DNA from 3 places in the Pseudomonas sp. 15C genome. Region 1 is predicted to be linked to each of the others. Evidence: predicted binding sites of a transcription regulator. Region 1 holds the regulator's gene; each other region holds the start of a gene.

Evidence for each region. Region 1 encodes sigma-54, which starts transcription at its own class of promoters, with help from an activator protein. Its sites were predicted from a motif close to ANTGGCATNNANNTTGCTNT; they were not measured.
Region 2: the regulator sigma-54 is predicted to act here: its motif matches at 5,589-5,608, upstream of glnK (P-II family nitrogen regulator).
Region 3: the regulator sigma-54 is predicted to act here: its motif matches at 4,972-4,991, upstream of flgB (flagellar basal body rod protein FlgB).

What each region holds. Positions count from the first base shown of each region.
Region 1 covers NZ_JBUDGD010000029.1:37,356-43,858, reverse strand. Annotated here, with positions in the region: gene mlaE (lipid asymmetry maintenance ABC transporter permease subunit MlaE) at 1-10, opposite strand, end outside; gene ACYYKW_RS16090 (ATP-binding cassette domain-containing protein) at 10-819, opposite strand; gene ACYYKW_RS16085 (KpsF/GutQ family sugar-phosphate isomerase) at 1,095-2,069, shown strand; gene ACYYKW_RS16080 (KdsC family phosphatase) at 2,069-2,593, shown strand; gene lptC (LPS export ABC transporter periplasmic protein LptC) at 2,602-3,174, shown strand; gene lptA (lipopolysaccharide transport periplasmic protein LptA) at 3,161-3,706, shown strand; gene lptB (LPS export ABC transporter ATP-binding protein) at 3,706-4,431, shown strand; gene ACYYKW_RS16060 (RNA polymerase factor sigma-54) at 4,617-6,110, shown strand; gene hpf (ribosome hibernation-promoting factor, HPF/YfiA family) at 6,184-6,492, shown strand.
Region 2 covers NZ_JBUDGD010000008.1:92,137-98,639, forward strand. Annotated here, with positions in the region: gene dapF (diaminopimelate epimerase) at 1-77, shown strand, start outside; gene ACYYKW_RS06955 (DUF484 family protein) at 91-816, shown strand; gene xerC (tyrosine recombinase XerC) at 819-1,718, shown strand; gene ACYYKW_RS06965 (HAD family hydrolase) at 1,715-2,422, shown strand; gene sutA (transcriptional regulator SutA) at 2,604-2,930, opposite strand; gene ACYYKW_RS06975 (secondary thiamine-phosphate synthase enzyme YjbQ) at 3,033-3,458, opposite strand; gene ACYYKW_RS06980 (ammonium transporter) at 3,674-5,011, opposite strand; gene glnK (P-II family nitrogen regulator) at 5,048-5,386, opposite strand; gene ACYYKW_RS06990 (accessory factor UbiK family protein) at 5,801-6,061, shown strand; gene ACYYKW_RS06995 (HigA family addiction module antitoxin) at 6,197-6,502, opposite strand.
Region 3 covers NZ_JBUDGD010000080.1:1,694-8,196, reverse strand. Annotated here, with positions in the region: gene ACYYKW_RS24760 (MFS transporter) at 1-102, shown strand, start outside; gene ACYYKW_RS24755 (flagellar brake protein) at 176-922, opposite strand; gene ACYYKW_RS24750 (flagella synthesis protein FlgN) at 1,011-1,478, opposite strand; gene flgM (flagellar biosynthesis anti-sigma factor FlgM) at 1,527-1,853, opposite strand; gene flgA (flagellar basal body P-ring formation chaperone FlgA) at 2,015-2,776, opposite strand; gene ACYYKW_RS24735 (chemotaxis protein CheV) at 2,859-3,791, shown strand; gene cheR (protein-glutamate O-methyltransferase CheR) at 3,838-4,665, shown strand; gene flgB (flagellar basal body rod protein FlgB) at 5,033-5,440, shown strand; gene flgC (flagellar basal body rod protein FlgC) at 5,444-5,878, shown strand; gene flgD (flagellar hook assembly protein FlgD) at 5,894-6,503, shown strand, end outside.

The DNA.
Region 1 (6,503 bases):
TTCTGCGCATCAGCGCTTCCCCAGAAGATCTGCGCGGTAATCCGTCGCTGGAAAATGGTACGGCACCGGGCCATCGGGATCGCCGGTCATGAACTGCCGGATCCGTGGTTCGTCCGTGTTCATCAACTCGTCCGGAGTCCCCTGCCCCAAGACCTGGCCGTCACCGACTATATAAAGGTAGTCGGCGATGCTCGCGGTCTCGGCCAGATCGTGCGACACCACGATACTGGTGATGCCCAGCGCATCGTTGAGCAGACGGATCAGGCGGACCAGCACGCCCATGGCAATCGGGTCCTGGCCGACGAACGGTTCGTCGTACATGAGGATCTGCGGATCCAGGGCAATCGCCCGGGCCAGCGCGACGCGACGCTTCATGCCGCCCGACAGCTCGTCCGGCATCAGCTCGATGGCTCCGCGCAGACCGACCGCCTGCAATTTCAGCAGGACGATGTCGCGGATCATCTCTTCCGGCAATTCGGTATGCACGCGCAGGGGGAAAGCCACGTTCTCGAACACATCGAGATCGGTGAACAGCGCGCCGCTCTGAAACAGCACGCCCATGTGCTTTCGCGCATCGAACAGATCACTGCGCGACAGCGTCGGCAGGTTCTGGCCGTTGACCCAGACTTCGCCGCTGGCGGGGCGCAACTGGGCGCCCATCAACCGCAGCAGCGTGGTCTTGCCACACCCGGAAGGCCCCATGATGCCGGTGACCTTGCCGCGCGGGATGCGGATATCGACGTTATTGAAAATGCTGCGCGCACCGCGCTTGAAGGAGACTCCCTTCAGCTCGACCGCGTAGGCGTTATCGGCACTCATCTAAACTCCTTGCGATGCAGCCTCTCACTCGGACGCCTGTCTTTGGTTAAAAAGTACATACATCCCGGGCAGGCCGAACTGGCGGCGAACTATATCACTGCAACGGCCGCGCGCCCAAGGCTTGTGCCAGCCCGTATTCAGCGATGTGACAGGTCTGCAGCGGCTTTTTCCGGCTTTTGGTAACGAGGAATGACAAAGCACGACGAACTTGCGTGAGGCTTTGCAACATAACCGCTATAATCGCCGCCTTTTCATCGGGCTATACGATTTCTGACATGAGCCAATCCAGCGACCTGATTCAATCGGCACAACGCACCATCCGCCTCGAAATGGAAGCCGTACAAGGCTTGCTGCCCCATATCGACGCCGATTTCGTACGCGCTTGCGAGATGATTCTGGCCAGTAAAGGCCGTGTAGTCGTGGTCGGCATGGGCAAGTCCGGGCACGTTGGCAACAAGATCGCCGCGACCCTGGCCAGCACCGGCACCCCGGCTTTTTTTGTCCACCCGGCCGAAGCCAGTCACGGCGACATGGGCATGATCACCCGCGATGACGTGATTCTGGCCCTTTCGAACTCCGGATCGACCAACGAAATCGTCACCCTGCTGCCGTTGATCAAACGCCTGGGCATCCAGCTGATCAGCGTCACCGGCAACCCGCAATCGCCATTGGCCAAGGCAGCCGAGGTCAATCTCAACGTGCACGTCGAGCATGAAGCTTGCCCGCTGAACCTGGCACCGACCTCTTCGACCACCGCGGCACTGGTCATGGGCGATGCCCTCGCCGTGGCGCTGCTGGAAGCCCGCGGCTTCACCGCCGAAGATTTCGCCTTTTCTCATCCGGGCGGCGCCCTCGGCCGTCGCTTGCTGCTGAAAGTCGAAAACGTCATGCACGCCGGCCAGGAGCTGCCTCAGGTGCAACGCGGCACGCTGCTCAAGGACGCGCTGATGGAAATGACCCGCAAGGGTCTGGGCATGACCGTCATTCTGGAAGCCGACGGCAAACTCGCCGGCATCTTTACTGACGGCGATTTGCGCCGCACCCTGGATCGCGCCATCGACATTCGCAGCGCCACCATCGACCAGGTCATGACCGCGCACGGCAAAACCGCGCGCCCGGAAATGCTGGCTGCCGAAGCCCTGAAAATCATGGAAGACCATCGAATCAACGCACTGGTGGTCGTCGATGAGGAGGACCGCCCGGTCGGCGCCTTCAACCTCTCCGATCTGCTGCGCGCAGGAGTCATGTAATGAGCAACGAACTGCTGCAACGCGGCAAAGCAATCAAACTGGCGGTTTTCGATGTCGACGGCGTCCTCACCGACGGGCGCCTGTACTTCCTGGAAGACGGCAGCGAATTCAAGACTTTCAACACCCTCGACGGCCAGGGCATCAAGATGCTGATGAACGCCGGCGTAGAAACTGCCATCATCAGCGGTCGCAAGACTCCGGTGGTTGAGCGTCGAGCGAAAAACCTCGGCATCCCGCACCTGTTTCAGGGCCGCGAAGACAAACTGGTGGTGCTCGACGGTCTGCTTGAGCAACTGGGCCTAAGCTATGAACAGGTTGCCTACCTCGGTGACGACCTGCCTGACCTGCCGGTGATCCGCCGCGTCGGTCTGGGCATGGCCGTGGCCAACGCCGCTGACTTCGTCCGCGAACACGCCCACGGCGTGACCCGCGCCCGTGGCGGCGAAGGTGCCGCCCGCGAATTCTGCGAATTGATCCTGCGCGCCCAGGGCCGCCTCGATGCGGCCAATGCCGCGTACCTGTGAGCCAAGCCATGTTCAGTAAAAAATTTCGCACCCTCCTGCTGTTCGGCTGCATCGCGGCGATTTTCGCCGCGGTCGGCTACTGGAACATCAGCCCGGAACGCTTTCTCGACAAGCCGCCGGTCTCGACCGCCGAGAATCCGATCGACTGGTACGCGACCAATACGCATACCATTCAGTACCTGCCCGACGGCAAGGTGCAATACGAGATGACCTCGGACAAGGCCGAACACGTCAAGGCCACCGACATCACGCTGGTGACCAAACCCGACCTGAACATGTATCGCGGCACGGACTTTCCGTGGCACGTGACCAGTGAGCGCGGCGAAGTGAATTCCGGCGGCACCGAAGTGGAACTGATCGACTCTGTGCGCGTGAAGCGCACCGACGAAAAGAAACGCGACACCCTGATCACCAGCACCCGCATGACCGTGTTCCCGCAGCAGGAATATGCGCAGACCGCGCAACCCGTTAGAATCGAGGGCGCTGGCGGTGTGTCGACTGGCGTCGGAATGAAAGCGTACCTGAAGGACAGCAGGATACACCTGCAATCGAACGTAAGAGGACAGTATGAGGCTCGTTAAAACCCTCCCTATTTTGCTCAGTCTGGGCGCAGCACTGGGAAGCGTGAGCGCCTGGGCTCTGCCGAACGATCAGCAGCAACCTATCCGCATTCAGGCCGACGACGCCCAACTGGACGACAAGAACGGCATCGCGACCTACAAAGGTGATGTGATCATCACTCAGGGCTCGATGATCGTTAAAGGCAACACGGTGACCATCACCCGCACTCAGGCCGGTGACATCGATGTGGTGACTTCGGTCGGCAACCTGGCCTACTTCGAACAGCTGCAGACCGCCGGCGACACCAAGCCTGTACAAGGCTGGGGCGTGACGATCCAGTACCACGCCGCGCAGAATCGCGTCGTCCTGATCGACAAAGCCAAAGTGGTCGACAAGGACAACAACACGACGCAAGGCGAGAAAATCGTCTATGACACCGTGAAGAAACTCGCCAGCGCCGGTCGCGCTACCGGCAGCAAGGTCACCGAGGCGCGTCCGCGCATCGACATGGTGATCCAGCCGAAGAAGAAAACCGACGAGAAAACCCAGTAATGGCAACTCTGAAAGCTCAGCACCTGGCCAAGGCCTACAAAAGCCGCCAGGTCGTGCGGGACGTCAGTCTGTCGATCGACAGCGGCCAGATCGTCGGCCTGCTCGGCCCGAACGGCGCCGGCAAGACGACCTGCTTCTACATGATCGTCGGTCTGGTGCAGGCCGATCAGGGTCGCGTGCTGATCGACGATCTGGACGTCAGCCACCAGCCAATGCACGGCCGCGCCAAAGCCGGCATCGGCTATCTGCCGCAAGAAGCGTCGATCTTCCGCAAACTGTCGGTGGCCGACAACATCATGGCCATCCTCGAGACCCGTCAGGAACTCGACAAGGCCGGTCGCCGCAAAGAGCTGGAGAGCCTGCTGCAGGAATTCCACATCAGCCACATTCGCGACAACCTCGGCATGAGCCTGTCGGGTGGTGAGCGCCGCCGGGTGGAAATCGCCCGCGCCCTGGCCACCGCACCGAAATTCATCCTGCTCGACGAGCCGTTCGCCGGTGTCGACCCGATCTCGGTTGGCGACATCAAGCAGATCATTCACCATCTCAAAGCCAAAGGCATCGGTGTGCTGATCACCGACCACAACGTGCGCGAGACGCTGGATATCTGCGAAACCGCATACATTGTCAACGACGGTCAATTGATCGCCGAAGGTGACGCCGAGACTATCCTGGCCAACGATCTGGTGAAGGAAGTGTATCTGGGTCACGAGTTCCGCCTGTAAGCGCGAGCTGTTCGACAAGCTGCGCGGGTGCTGTATCGATCAAGCCGTTTTTTATAGCGCTTAATTGTTACAGCGCTCTAGGCAAACACTTCAGTTTCAGGCATATAATTTGCTTAAGTTTGGCGCTTCGGCGCCCTGTAGTGGATGGCGCATAGCGCCGGCGAATAAGGTGTTAAGCCCCTGCCATGAAACCATCGCTAGTCTTGAGAATGGGCCAGCAGCTGACGATGACACCGCAGCTGCAACAGGCCATCCGCCTGCTCCAATTGTCGACCCTGGATCTGCAACAGGAAATCCAGGAGGCTCTGGAATCCAACCCGATGCTCGAACGCCAGGAAGAAGGCGACGACTTCGACAATTCCGATCCGCTGGCCGACAACGTCGAGCAAAAGCCCAACACCGACATTCAGGAACCTTCTTACCAGGAAGCCGCGCCGACGGTAGACAATCTCGACGATGGCGAATGGAGCGAGCGCATCCCCAACGAGCTTCCGGTAGACACGGCCTGGGAGGATGTTTACCAGACCAGCGCCAGCAGTCTGCCGAGCAGCGATGATGACGAGTGGGATTTCACCACCCGCACTTCCGTCGGCGAAAGCCTGCAGAGCCATTTGCTCTGGCAGTTGAACCTCGCACCGATGTCCGACACCGATCGCCTGATCGCCGTGACCCTGATCGATTGCATCAACAATCAGGGCTACCTGGACGAAACCCTCGAAGAAATCCTCGACGCCTTCGACCCGGAACTGGACATTGAACTGGACGAAATCGAAGCCGTCCTGCACCGCATCCAGCAGTTCGAGCCCGCGGGCATCGGCGCACGCAACCTCAGCGAATGCCTGCTGTTGCAACTGCGCCAGTTGTCGGCAAAAACGCCATGGCTGGCAGAGGCCAAACGCCTGGTCAGCGACTATATCGACCTGCTTGGCGGCCGCGACTACAGTCAGCTGATGCGGCGCATGAAACTCAAGGAAGACGAGCTGCGCCAGGTCATCGAACTGGTGCAGAGCCTCAATCCGCGACCGGGTTCGCAGATCGAGTCCACCGAAGCCGAATACGTCATACCTGACGTCATCGTGCGCAAGGACAACGAGCGCTGGCTGGTCGAGCTGAACCAGGAATCGGTACCGCGTCTACGCGTCAACGCTCAGTACGCCGGTTTCGTAAAACGCGCCGACACCAGCGCCGACAACACCTTCATGCGCAATCAGCTTCAGGAAGCTCGCTGGTTCATCAAAAGCCTGCAGAGCCGCAACGAAACGCTGATGAAAGTCGCCACGCAGATCGTCGAGCATCAGCGCGGCTTCCTGGAGTACGGCGACGAAGCCATGAAACCGCTGGTCCTGCATGACATCGCCGAGGCGGTGGGCATGCACGAATCGACGATTTCCCGAGTGACCACACAAAAATTCATGCATACCCCGCGCGGTATTTATGAGCTGAAATACTTTTTCTCCAGCCACGTGAGTACCTCCGAAGGCGGCGAATGCTCGTCCACGGCGATCCGCGCGATCATCAAGAAACTGGTTGCCGCGGAAAATCAGAAAAAGCCGTTGAGTGACAGCAAGATCGCTGGTTTACTGGAGGCACAAGGCATTCAGGTGGCTCGCCGCACCGTCGCCAAGTACCGCGAATCCCTCGGAATCGCGCCTTCGAGCGAACGCAAGCGGTTGATGTAAGCCACGTTACAGCGTTCCAGTGGCAGGCTTTTCGGCCTGCCGCTTTATGCACTGGCAACGAAGGAGAAGCTGTATGCAAGTCAACATCAGTGGACACCAACTGGAAGTGACCGAACCTCTGCGCACCTACATCGGCGAGAAACTCGACCGGCTGGAGCGGCATTTCGACAAGATCACCAACGTGCAAGTCATATTGAATGTCGAGAAGCTCAAGCAGAAAATCGAAGCCACGTTGCATATTCCCGGCGGAGAAGTAGTCGCCAATGCCGAGCACGACGACATGTATGCCGCCATTGACCTGCTGACCGACAAGCTGGATCGCCAACTCAAAAAGCATAAGGAAAAGACCCAGAGCCTCCTCCAGGGCGCGACCGGTCGTTAACACCCTCATCC
Region 2 (6,503 bases), on a different contig from region 1:
AGTGGGCCGGCCCCGGCCAACCGGTGCTGATAACCGGTCCGGCAGTGCGTGTATACGAAGGACAAGTGCGTCTTTGAGTGAGCAGAAACCATGACCGATAAGCCTCAGGTACCCGCCCGACAGTCCGACGAATCCGCGTCCGCGAACCTGGAAGCGGCAGCAGTCGCCGCCTACCTGGAGGCTCATCCGGACTTCTTCGTCGAGCACGAAGAACTGCTGCCGGCCATGCGCATCCCGCACCGTCGCGGTGACACCGTGTCGCTGGTCGAACGGCAGATGACCATCCTGCGTGATCGCAATATCGAGATGCGTCACCGCCTCTCGCAGCTGATGGATGTTGCCCGCGATAACGATCGCCTGTTCGACAAGACCCGCCGGCTGATCCTCGCTCTGATGGACGCTTCCAGCCTGGAAGACGTAGTGATCAGCGTCGAAGACAGTCTGCGCCAGGATTTCCAGGTGCCGTTCGTCAGCCTGATCCTGCTCGGCGACAACCCGGCACCGGTCGGTCGCTGGGTCACTCACGCCGACGCGCAGGTCGCCATCGGCGGCCTGCTCACTGAAGGTAAAAGTGTCAGCGGCAGTCTGCGTGAACACGAGCTGGACTTCCTCTTTGGCGAAGAACAGCGCAAGCAGATAGGCTCGACTGCCGTGGTCGCGGTCAGCCATCAAGGCATCCACGGCATTCTGGCGATCGCCAGCCGTGATCCGCAGCATTACAAAAGCTCGGTCGGCACGCTGTTTCTCAGCTACATCGCCGAAGTCATGGGCCGCGTGCTGCCACGGGTCAACAGCTCCCTGCGTTCGGTACGCTGAACATGGAACGGCAACTGGACGCTTACTGCGAGCACCTGCGCAGTGAGCGGCAGGTGTCGCCGCACACGCTGTCGGCCTACCGCCGCGACCTCGATAAAGTCCTCGGCTGGTGCATCAAGCAGAACATCGGCAGCTGGACCGCGCTGGATATCCAGCGCCTGCGCAGCCTGATCGCTCGCCTGCATGCGCAGGGCCAGTCCTCGCGCAGCCTCGCCCGCCTGCTGTCGGCCGTACGCGGGCTCTATCACTACCTCAACCGTGAAGGCCTGTGCGATCACGACCCGGCCACGGGTCTGGCGCCACCGAAAGGCGAACGTCGCCTGCCAAAAACCCTGGATACCGACCGCGCGCTGCAACTGCTCGAAGGTGCCGTTGAAGATGATTTTCTGGCACGACGCGATCAGGCGATTCTCGAATTGTTTTACTCATCAGGCTTGCGCCTTTCCGAACTGACCGGTCTCAATCTCGATCAACTCGATCTGGCCGACGGCATGGTTCAGGTGCTCGGCAAGGGCAGTAAAACCCGTTTGCTGCCGGTGGGCAAAAAGGCCCGAGAAGCCATCGAACAGTGGCTGCCCCTACGGGCCATGACCAACCCGGCGGACGATGCCGTGTTCGTCAGCCAGCAAGGCCGGCGCCTTGGCCCGCGAGCGATTCAGGTGCGCGTCAAACTGGCTGGCGAGCGCGAACTGGGGCAGAACCTGCATCCGCACATGTTGCGGCATTCTTTCGCCAGCCACTTGCTCGAATCCTCGCAGGACCTGCGCGCGGTGCAAGAATTGCTCGGTCACTCCGACATCAAGACCACGCAGATCTACACCCACCTGGACTTCCAGCACCTGGCCGCGGTCTACGACAGTGCCCACCCCCGGGCCAAACGCATGAAAGGCGATGATTCATGAGCATTCAGTTGATCACCTTCGACCTCGACGACACCTTGTGGGATACCGCGCCGGTGATCGCCAGCGCCGAAACCGTCCTGCGTGAGTGGCTTGCCGAGCATGCAATGAATCTGGGCGCGGTGCCGGTCGAGCATTTGTGGTCGATTCGCGAACGCGTACTGAGCAGCGAGCCCGGGCTGAAACATCGCATCAGCGCCTTGCGCCGGCGCGTGCTGTTCCATGCGCTGGAAGAATCCGGTTACGCCCACGGCGAGGCGTCAGAGCTGGCGGACAAGGCCTTTGAAGTGTTCCTGCATGCGCGGCACCAGATCGAGGTATTCCCCGAAGTCCAACCGGTGCTGGAGATCCTCGCCAATCATTACGCGCTGGGCGTGATCACCAACGGCAATGCCGATGTGCGCCGGCTGGGGCTGGCGGATTTCTTCAAATTTGCCTTGTGCGCCGAAGATATTGGCATTGCCAAACCGGATGCGCGGCTGTTTCATGAAGCGTTGCAGCGCGGCGGCGTGGGTGCCGAGGCAGCGGTCCATATCGGCGATCATCCCGGCGATGACATTGCCGGTGCGCAGCAAGCAGGGTTGCGCGCGGTGTGGTTCAACCCGACGGGTAAGGTCTGGGAGGCGGAGCGCGCGCCGGACGCCGAGATTCGTAGCCTGACGGAATTGCCTGCCGTGCTCGCACGTTGGAATGCCCCCTCGAACTAACGCAGTTCCCCTGTAGGAGTGAGCCTGCTCGCGATAGCGGTGTATCAGATACATCTAATTGAATGTCACACCGCAATCTCGAGCAGGCTTCCCACAGGGGATTTGGTGGCCGCTCCATTTATTTCAGACATGAAAAAGCCCGCAGCGACGGCGGGCTTTTTCAGCAAGCGAGCGACACGCCTCAGATAGGGCGGCTGCCGTACTTGTTGTCCGGCTTCTTGGGCGGATCGGCGACCACATTGGCCTCCACCTCCTGCACCTTGCCACCGCGCGCAAGGAACTCTTCCATGGCCTTGGCCAGGGCATCGCGCTCCTTGTTCTTGGCTTCAATGCTCGGCAACTCATCCACCGACACCGCAGCCTTGGCTTTGCCTTTGGCAGCCGGGGCCGGCGTATCGTCACCGCCATCGTCTTCAGCAACGTCTTCCGCTGCTGCTTCCAGACCTTCTTCGGCCTCGTCTTCGTCGCCTACTTCGAGGTCGTCGTTTTCCAGATCATCGTCGCTCATGTTCTACCTCATGACTTGCGAAAAGCAGATTAGTTATAGACCAGCTTTGGCGACTGTCGAAAGTCGCCGGAAAAAAATCGGTAACCATTGATGACCAATGGTTCATGCCCCTTCACCGTGCAAGGTGGCGAGGACTTTACGGGCACCGCCATGATCACGGTGCTCGCCCAGATAAACGCCTTGCCAGGTTCCCAGTGCCAGGCGACCTGCCGAAACCGGCAGACTGATCTGGCAGCCAAGCACGCTGGCCTTGAAGTGCGCCGGGAGGTCGTCCAGGCCTTCGTCGTTATGCTCATAGCCGTCTGTTCCTTGTGGGATCAGACGATTGAAAAATCGTTCGAAGTCGCGACGTACCGCCGGATCGGCGTTCTCGTTGATGGTCAACGACGCCGAGGTATGCTGCAGCCACAAATGCAACAGACCGATCCGACACTTCCTGAGTTCAGGCAGGTTTTCGATCAGCTCATCCGTTACCAGATGAAAGCCCCGGGGCCGCGCCCGCAGGGTTATCAGAGTCTGTTGCCACATACAGTTCTCCGCAAGTTCGGGGCGCATTCTAGCGCGCTCTGGGAAAAAACAAAGGCCCTAATATTCCTGCAATCATGTAAGCCATTCGCCGGGTAAAAACGCCACGGGTAAACACGACCAAAGCTGTACGAAAAATCCTTTCAGCTGCTCTCACAGTGACAAATCGCGGACAAAAAAATGCCCGGCGAGCCGGGCAATTTTTTTCCTGCGCGTATTTACAGGTTGTAGCCGCGTTCGTTGTGCTGTGCCAGATCGAGGCCGACCGATTCTTCTTCCTCGGTCACGCGCAGACCCATCACCGCGTCCAGGACCTTGAGGATGATGAAGGTGACGATCGCGGTGTAGATCACCGTGAAGCCGACGCCTTTGATCTGAATCCAGACCTGTGCGCCGATGTCGGTCACGGTGCCGAAGCCGCCCAGTGCAGGCGCTGCAAACACACCGGTGAGGATCGCGCCGAGGATACCGCCGATACCGTGTACGCCGAACGCGTCCAGGGAATCGTCATAACCGAGTTTGCGCTTCAGGGTGGTGGCGCAGAAGAAGCACACCACGCCGGCCGCCAGACCGATCACCAGTGCGCCCATCGGGCCTACGGTGCCAGCGGCCGGAGTGATGGCGACCAGGCCGGCAACCACACCCGAGGCGATGCCCAGCGCGCTTGGCTTACCATGGGTGACCCATTCGGCAAACATCCAGCCCAGCGCCGCAGCGGCGGTGGCGATCTGAGTAACCAGCATTGCCATGCCGGCAGTGCCGTTGGCGGCCGCAGCGGAACCGGCGTTGAAGCCGAACCAGCCGACCCACAGCATGGCGGCGCCCATCAGCGTGTAACCGAGGTTGTGTGGAGCCATCGGCGTGGTCGGGAAGCCTTTGCGCTTGCCCAGCACCAGGCACGCCACCAGACCGGCGATACCGGCGTTGATGTGCACCACGGTGCCGCCCGCGAAGTCGAGTACGCCCCAGTCCCACATCAGGCCGCCGTTGCCGGACCAGACCATGTGCGCAATCGGTGCATAAACGAGGGTGAACCAGATGCCCATGAAGATCAGCATCGCGGAGAACTTCATGCGCTCGGCAAATGCACCGACGATCAGCGCCGGGGTGATGATCGCGAAGGTCATCTGGAAGGTGATGAACACCGCTTCAGGGAACAGCGCCGCCGGGCCGGTAATGCTCGAAGGCGTGACACCGGCGAGGAACGCCTTGCCCATGCCACCGAAGAACGAATTGAAGTTGACGACGCCCTGCTCCATGCCGGTGGTGTCGAACGCAATGCTGTAGCCATAAATGACCCACAGGATGCTGATCAGACCGGTAATGGCGAAGCACTGCATCATCACGGAAAGTATGTTTTTCGAGCGGACCATGCCGCCGTAGAACAGCGCCAGGCCAGGAATGGTCATGAACAGCACAAGGGCTGTCGAGGTGAGCATCCAGGCAGTGTCGCCGGAATTGAGGACTGGGGCTGCCACTTCGTCTGCCGCCATTGCAAGGCCGGGCATTACGATGGACAACAGGGCTCCTAGCCCTGCGAATTTACGCAGAGTCATATTGTTTTCTCCTGGGGCGTTGGGGTTTGTGGCGGCTTAGATCGCGTCGGTATCGGTTTCGCCGGTACGGATGCGGATCGCCTGTTCCAGATTGACCACGAAGATCTTGCCGTCACCGATCTTGCCGGTGTTGGCGGCCTTGGTTATCGCTTCGATAACCCGGTCCAGATCCTTGTCGTCGATGGCCACGTCGATTTTCACCTTGGGCAGAAAATCGACCACATATTCCGCGCCGCGATACAGCTCGGTGTGACCCTTCTGCCGGCCGAAACCTTTGACTTCAGTAACGGTAATGCCCTGCACGCCGATTTCGGACAGCGACTCGCGCACGTCGTCCAACTTGAACGGCTTGATGATGGCAGTGACTAGCTTCATGAAACTCTCTCCCGAATTGGTGGACTTGCCCCAGGAAAACAAACCCGACTCAAGTCTAAGCGCAGTGCCTGGCTTTGTAACGCATCGTCGGCCTTGCCTGCCCGACTGACGCCAGCTAACCGCATCCAGACGAAACTCCCCGCTCCGTCTGCCGCACTGCATTCGTCACAGCGACTGCATCAGTGCATGGGTCGAAGGTGACTAAGCAGAAACCTTGCCATCTCGCCAAAACCCTATGATTTCAGTCCCTTGGCCGCTACAGCAGACACTCTTGCGCAAACCGCCGTGCCGATACGCACAACAACGGTGCGCCGCCGTCCGTAGGCCTGCGCGAAAAGCGTGCATCTCTGACCACGGGATTGACTATAGACACTGCGTGATACACTGCCGCCCATTGTTTCCAGGACATCCACCATGCTCGCGCCCAAAGACTTCCTCGACGCCCTGAGCGGCACCGCCTCCCGCCTGTTCAGCGGCGACACCCCGCTGCCGAAAGCCGAAATCGAAAGCCAGTTCAAGATGCTGCTGCAAAGCGCCTTCAGCAAACTCGACCTGGTCAGCCGTGAAGAGTTTGATAGTCAGATGGTGGTGTTGGCCCGAACGCGTGCACGGCTTGAGAGCCTTGAAGCGAAAGTTGCCGAGATGGAAGCGAAGCTGGCGCCGCCTGCGGAATAATCCGCGCCCCCTAGGAGCTGCCGAAGGCTGCGACCAGATAGCAAAAAAGGCGTCCAAAGGACGCCTTACAAATGTTCTCTGAGAAAGAGTTACCGCAACTCTTGAGTTCCCACCCGTGCGACCTTGAATTCGGATTCAAGCGCAATGTGCCAGCCGTTCAACCTGATCACGGATGGAAGCTCCTTTCTCAATCTCAGCTTTTCGCAAATCATAAGTCGATTGCAGGTTCAGCCAAAACTCAGGGGTGGTGTCCAGGCAGATAGCAAGCCTTAACGCCATATCAGCGCTGACACCTCGCCGCTGTAGAACAATATCGTTCACCGTCGGAGTCGACACATTTAGTGCTCTCGCCAACGCAGCTGCTGTAAGACTCAAAGGCTCCAGATACTCTTCTTTGAGGATCTCACCGGGATGAACCGGACGCATACCATTCTTAGTCATA
Region 3 (6,503 bases), on a different contig from region 1:
CCAGAACCCGAGCCAGCCGAACCGCAGCCAGCCACAGCCGAAGATGATGTGAGCAGCGCAGATGACAAGCCTGCGCCGGATATCAGTGGCGCGCGGCCCTGAATCGAAGATAAGCACTCGCGCATGAAAAAGGGCAGTCCTGTGAGGGACTGCCCTTTTTATGGGTCGCTACGGCTCAGAGATCGTCTTTGTCAAACCGCCGCGCTTCACGTTGAAGCTGATAAACGAAACGTTCGACGTTGCGCGCGGCCGGGCCGCTGATGTTGTGAAAGCGCAGGCCGGCGAAGGTGATATTGAGCTTTTCTTCGAAGTGCAGGTAGCGCAGTTCGACGGCGATCGGCTGGTTGCCGAACAGCGGCGGGGCGATCAGGCGGTCGTAGACCTGGCCCAGTTGCAGACGATCGGTGATGTCGCCTTCGAAACGAAACTTGCAACCGGTCGCGGAAATATCCAGCAGCTTGCCATGGATCGGCGACTTGAGCTTTTCGCCACCCAGTTCAACGCTGACCAGATCGGTCAGTTTCAGCGCGGCACGGAAGGCGTTGCGGCGCTGGTGGTAAACCACTTCGGTCGGCAGCTCGCCGGTATAGAAGCGATCGCCGTCGGATTCTTCGATATTCAGCGTGCCGTTGCATTCCCAGGCGATGCGTACGCCGTCATGAAAACCTTCAACCTTGAACGGCTCGCCGGCGAGCAGGAAGCGTTCGCCATCGCGCGGGATCATTTCGTCCAGAGCGATCGAGGCGCTGTCGCGGTCGACTTTGATCAGGTAGCTCTGGAAGCGTTGGCTGCGCTCGTGGAAGGTGATGATCAGCGGATCGTGGCTGTCCTGCAGCTGGCGCAGGTTGCTGGAGATTTCCAGTGGCGTGGTGAGCACCTTAGGGGGCTGCGGAGCATCATCCGCGCTGAGGGCGTTGGACACGGTTTATCAATCTCCAGACAAAATATGACGACTAGCCAGCATTTTGCCAGCATGTTCCGCGGGTTGATAGAGCTGGCGCATCAACGGCTCATGCCTGGCTGAGCGGACGCGGTTTGGCGGGCTTGGCAAAGGTGCCGCTGGCGTCGTACAACGCTGGCGGTTCGCCCCCGGTGAGGATTTTCAGCTGATTGGCCGTGGTGGCCTGCTGAATGCGGATCGACTGGCCATTCTTGACGTTGGCTGCCTGGCATTGGGCAATCAGGTCGGTCAGGGCGTCGCCCTGACGCAACAACTGCTCGCCAACGCTCGATTGCGCGGCCAGTTGTTGCAGGCCGTTGCGATCGGTCGGCAGATTGAGGCTGGCGAGAATTTCGCTGCGCTTGCGGCCATGCTGTTCCAGCAGAATGATCAACGCCTGCTTGCGCGCCAGAATTTCTTCCAGCAGGGGCATGTCACGACCGTGCAACGCGAGGGATTCGGTTTGCAGCAACTCCAGCAGTTCTTGCGCTGGAGCAAAGTCGTCGTCGATCAGTTGCAATAAAGTAGTGTCGTGCATGGCTGGCCTTGGGGTTTAAGCGTCCAAAAGCCTGGCGCCGGCAAAAGCCTAGCGCTGGGCTTCGAAGTTGAGCAGTTTGCTGGCTACACGGTTGCTGTCGACTTTATAGCTGCCATCGGCAATCGCGGCTTTCAACTCGGCCACACGGGCTTTGTCGACAGCAGGCTGATCGCGCAGCTTGTCAGTGACCTTCTGCAACTGTTGAGCCTCATTGCTGAGGTGTACCGATTCCCCGCTTTTGGCGGCATTGGCCTGTTCGGCCTGGGTATTCAGCGGCGCGGAGGGGCTGTTTTCAGCGCTTTCCTTGGCGTTGCTGGTACGTGTGCTGCCTGTCAGTGACGAGGAACTGTTCAAACGGCTGAAATCGATGACCATGATAAAAACCTCTGGGAATTTGGACGCTTGCCATGTTTTCGGCTATCCCATGAAAAACTTTAGGCACATTTTTCCAATGCGCCTGGCTGCATCGCGGCTTGTCCTGCTGCGACACAGTTTAGGGAAGCGGCGAGGTCGGCGCCAGTTTTCTCACAGGGCGTTCACATGGCCACTTCCACTTGTCCCGGCGCGGTGACCTGCGCCTTGATCACCCGTTGTGAATTGAGGTTTTTTACCCGGATCTGTTCTTTCAGGCCGCCGTTGGCCAGGGCTTCGCCCGGCATGCGCACGGCCAATGTCCCGCTGCGTGCGGTGATGATGACCTGATCGCCCTTGCGAATGACTTCCGCCTGCTCCAGATGAACCTGGGTGATGACCTGATCGGCGACCGTTGGTCGGGTCAATTTCTGCCCGATCGCTTCGTCTACCGAAGTCAGAAAGCCCTGATTGATCTGGCTGACGTCGCGCTCGCGCAAGGTCACGTCCTGCGGCTCGATAATGCCGGCGCGTTTGAGCGCACGCGTGGTCGTCACAATCTCGCGAAACAGCCGGACTTGAGCGGGTACGAACACCGTCCAGGGCGATGTACCCTCGCAGCGAACCTTCACCGTAACCCGACCCAAAGGACGTGCCGGACTCTCCAGCGTCGCTGTCAATTCCTTGTCGCACATCGGCATGCGCATGCGCGGGTCGAGCTGGTTGACTTCGATTTCATAACGGCCTTCGGTTTGACTGCTCGTCAGATAGTCTTCTACGGTGAACTCAAGAAAGCCCTGAGTGACGCCGATAAGCATGTCAGGCAAGGTAACCGCATCAGCATGGGCAGGACTGCCAAAGAACAAGCAGCAAATGGCGCACGCGCTGGCAAGCGCTCTGCGAAGAGGCGCTGTCAGGTGTCGGGAAAATGTCGTTTGAATGTTCATACGGGTTAAAAAGCAAGCGCCGTGCCGTTTAGCAATGAATGTGCGTCGCAACAACACTTGGCGTTGATGTAGGAGTCTGGGCATGGCGGGTGTAATGGATTCGGTGAACCAGCGCACGCAACTGGTAGGGCAGAATCGCCTGGAGCTGTTGTTGTTCCGTCTCGACGGTCAGCAGCTCTATGGCATCAACGTGTTCAAGGTACGGGAAGTGTTGCAATGCCCGTCGCTGACGTTGATGCCCAAGTCCAGTCCTGTGGTGTGCGGGGTGGCAAATATTCGCGGGGCGACCATTCCGATCCTCGATCTGGCAATGGCGACCGGTTCCGGAGCGTTGAAAGACAAGAACAGTCCGTTCGTGATCATCACGGAGTACAACACCAAGACCCAGGGTTTCCTGGTCCGCTCGGTGGAGCGCATCGTCAACATGAACTGGGAAGAGATCCATCCGCCGCCCAAGGGCACCGGTCGCGATCACTACCTGACAGCTGTGACTCGGGTCGACAATCAGTTAGTCGAAATCATCGACGTCGAAAAAGTGCTGGCGGAAGTCGCACCGACGCCGGAAGCGATTTCGGTAGGCGTGGTCGATGTCGAGACCCAGACCAAGGCGTTGTCGCTGCGGGTGTTGACGGTCGATGACTCGTCGGTGGCGCGCAAGCAGGTCACCCGTTGTCTGCAGACGATCGGCGTCGAAGTGGTGGCGCTGAACGACGGCAAGCAGGCGCTGGATTACCTGCGCAAGCTGGTCGACGAAGGCAAGAAACCGGAAGAAGAGTTCCTGATGATGATTTCCGACATCGAGATGCCGGAGATGGACGGGTACACCCTGACGGCGGAAATCCGCGGCGACGCACGCATGCAAAAGCTCCATATCATCCTGCATACTTCGTTGTCGGGGGTATTCAATCAGGCGATGGTCAAGAAGGTCGGCGCGGACGACTTCCTGGCCAAATTTCGTCCTGATGACCTGGCATCCCGGGTAGTCGACCGGATCAAAGCAGCAGATATCAGCTAGGGACCTACTGTCCCTGGTAGTCAACACGATTTAAGAGGCGGCACCATTGTCTACGGGTAATTTGGATTTCGAACAGTTCCGGGTCTTCCTGGAAAAGGCCTGTGGCATTTTGCTCGGTGAAAACAAGCAATATCTGGTCTCCAGCCGTCTCAACAAACTGATGGAGCAGCAAGGCATCAAGTCGCTGGGTGAGCTGGTGCAGCGCATCCAGACCCAGCCGCGCAGCGGTTTGCGCGAGCAGGTGGTCGATGCCATGACGACCAACGAAACCTTGTGGTTTCGCGACACCTATCCGTTTGAAGTGTTGAAGAACAAGGTCCTGCCGGAAGCGATCAAGGCCAGCCCCAACCAGCGCTTGCGCATCTGGTCGGCGGCCTGCTCGTCGGGTCAGGAACCGTACTCGCTGTCGATGTCGATCGACGAGTTCGAGCGCAGCAACCTCGGCCAGTTGAAGATGGGCGTGCAGATCGTTGCCACCGATCTGTCGGGCCTTATGCTCAACAACTGCAAGACCGGCGAGTACGACAGCCTGGCCATCGGCCGCGGTTTGTCGCCGGAACGTCTGCAACGCTACTTCGACCCGAAAGGGCCGGGGCGCTGGGTGGTCAAGGCACCGATCAAGAGCCGGGTGGAGTTTCGCTCGTTCAACCTGCTCGACAGCTATGCCGCGCTGGGCAAGTTCGACATCGTGTTCTGCCGCAACGTGCTGATCTACTTCTCTGCCGAAGTGAAGAAAGACATCCTGTTGCGCATTCACAGCACGTTGAAGCCGGGCGGGTATCTGTTCCTTGGCGCTTCCGAAGCGCTGAACGGCTTGCCGGACCATTACCAGATGGTCCAGTGCAGCCCGGGGATCATTTACAAGGCGAAGTGATTGCTGCGGCAATAGCAAAAACGGGAGCCCTCATGGGGCTCCCGTTTTTTTGTGCCTGCCGTAATTGTTCCTGACACCAATAACCCCTGTGGGAGCGGGCTTGCCCGCGATGGCGCCCTGTCAGTCGATATAAATTCACCAGATATACCGTCATCGCGGGCAAGCCCGCTCCCACAGGGTTCATGTAACCGGCTAGAGGCAACCAAGCGGCAGAAAAGCGGCATCTGGCGGAAGGCGGTTGCCGCTTTTCTGGCATTGCCGCTTTGCCGATCGCCCGCAAAGCCACGGAAACCGGGAGTTTTACACTCTGGCACGACGCTTGCTAAAGCTCAGTTACGAAAAATCCGGTCACCTGAAGGTTCCCGACATGAGCATCAGCTTCGACAAAGCGCTCGGCATTCACGAAAAGGCTTTGGGCTTCCGCGCCCAGCGTGCCGAAGTGCTGGCCAACAACATCGCCAACGCCGATACCCCGAACTACAAGGCGCGGGATCTGGACTTCTCGAAAGTACTCGAAGCCCAGAGCCAGAAAAACGCCAACGGCACCATCGCCCTCAACAAGACCAACAGCCGTCACATCGAAGCTGAAGGTCTGGGCAATGGCGACGAGTCGCTGATGTATCGCACGCCGATGCAGCCTTCGATCGACCAGAACACCGTGGACGCTCAACTGGAACAGTCCAACTACGCGGAAAACGCCGTCGGCTTCCAGGCCAGCTTCACCCTGCTCAACAGCAAATTCAAAGGGCTGGTGTCAGCCCTGCGCGGAGAGTAATCCATGTCCCTGTCCAGCGTTTTCAACATTGCCGGCAGCGGCATGAGCGCCCAGACCACGCGTCTGAACACCGTGGCCTCGAACATCGCCAACGCCGAGACCGTCTCGTCGAGCATCGACCAGACCTACCGCGCCCGTCACCCGGTGTTCGCCACCATGTTCCAGAGCGGCGGCAGCGATTCGCTGTTCCAGAACCAGGACGCGGCCGGTCAAGGTGTGCAGGTGCTCGGTGTGGTCGAAGACCAGAGCAACCTCGAAGCGCGTTACGAGCCGAATCACCCTGCGGCCGACGGCAAGGGCTACGTCTACTACCCGAACGTCAACGTGGTGGAAGAGATGGCTGACATGATTTCCGCGAGCCGTTCGTTCCAGACCAACGCCGAAATGATGAACACCGCCAAAACCATGATGCAGAAGGTGCTGACCCTCGGTCAGTAATAAGGGGCGACTGCCATGAGCGTTACCGATACCACCAGCTCCCTGAGCATGAATGACATCCTGTCGAACTCGTCGAAAAAGACCAGTTCGACCACCGATGGCATTGCTTCGGCGACCAACAGCAGCACCGGCGGGCAAGCGCTGGGCAAGGATGCGTTCCTGCAGTTGCTGGTGACCCAGCTGAAAAACCAGAACCCGCTCGACCCGCAGGACAACAGTGCATTCGTTGCCCAGCTGGCGCAGTTCAGCAGCCTCGAAGGCATCACCACGCTGAACTCCACCGTGAGTGGCCTGGCCGGCAACTACAACTCATCGCAGGCGCTGCAAGCGTCGTCGCTGGTTGGCCGTAACGTGATCGTGCAGACCAACACCGCACAGCTCGATGATCCGAGCAAAGGCCTGACCGGTTCGGTCACCGTGCCTTCGTCGATTGCCGGTGGCACCGTGACCATCACCGACAAGGACGGCAAGACCGTTCGCACCATCGATCTGGGCAGCCGCGCCGCTGGCGACGCGAGCTTCACCTGGGACGGCAAGGACACCGCTGGCACCGTGGTGCCGGTCGGTACTTACACCTTCAAGGCCAACGCACCGATCAACGGCGCCGCAACGGACCTGGCGACTT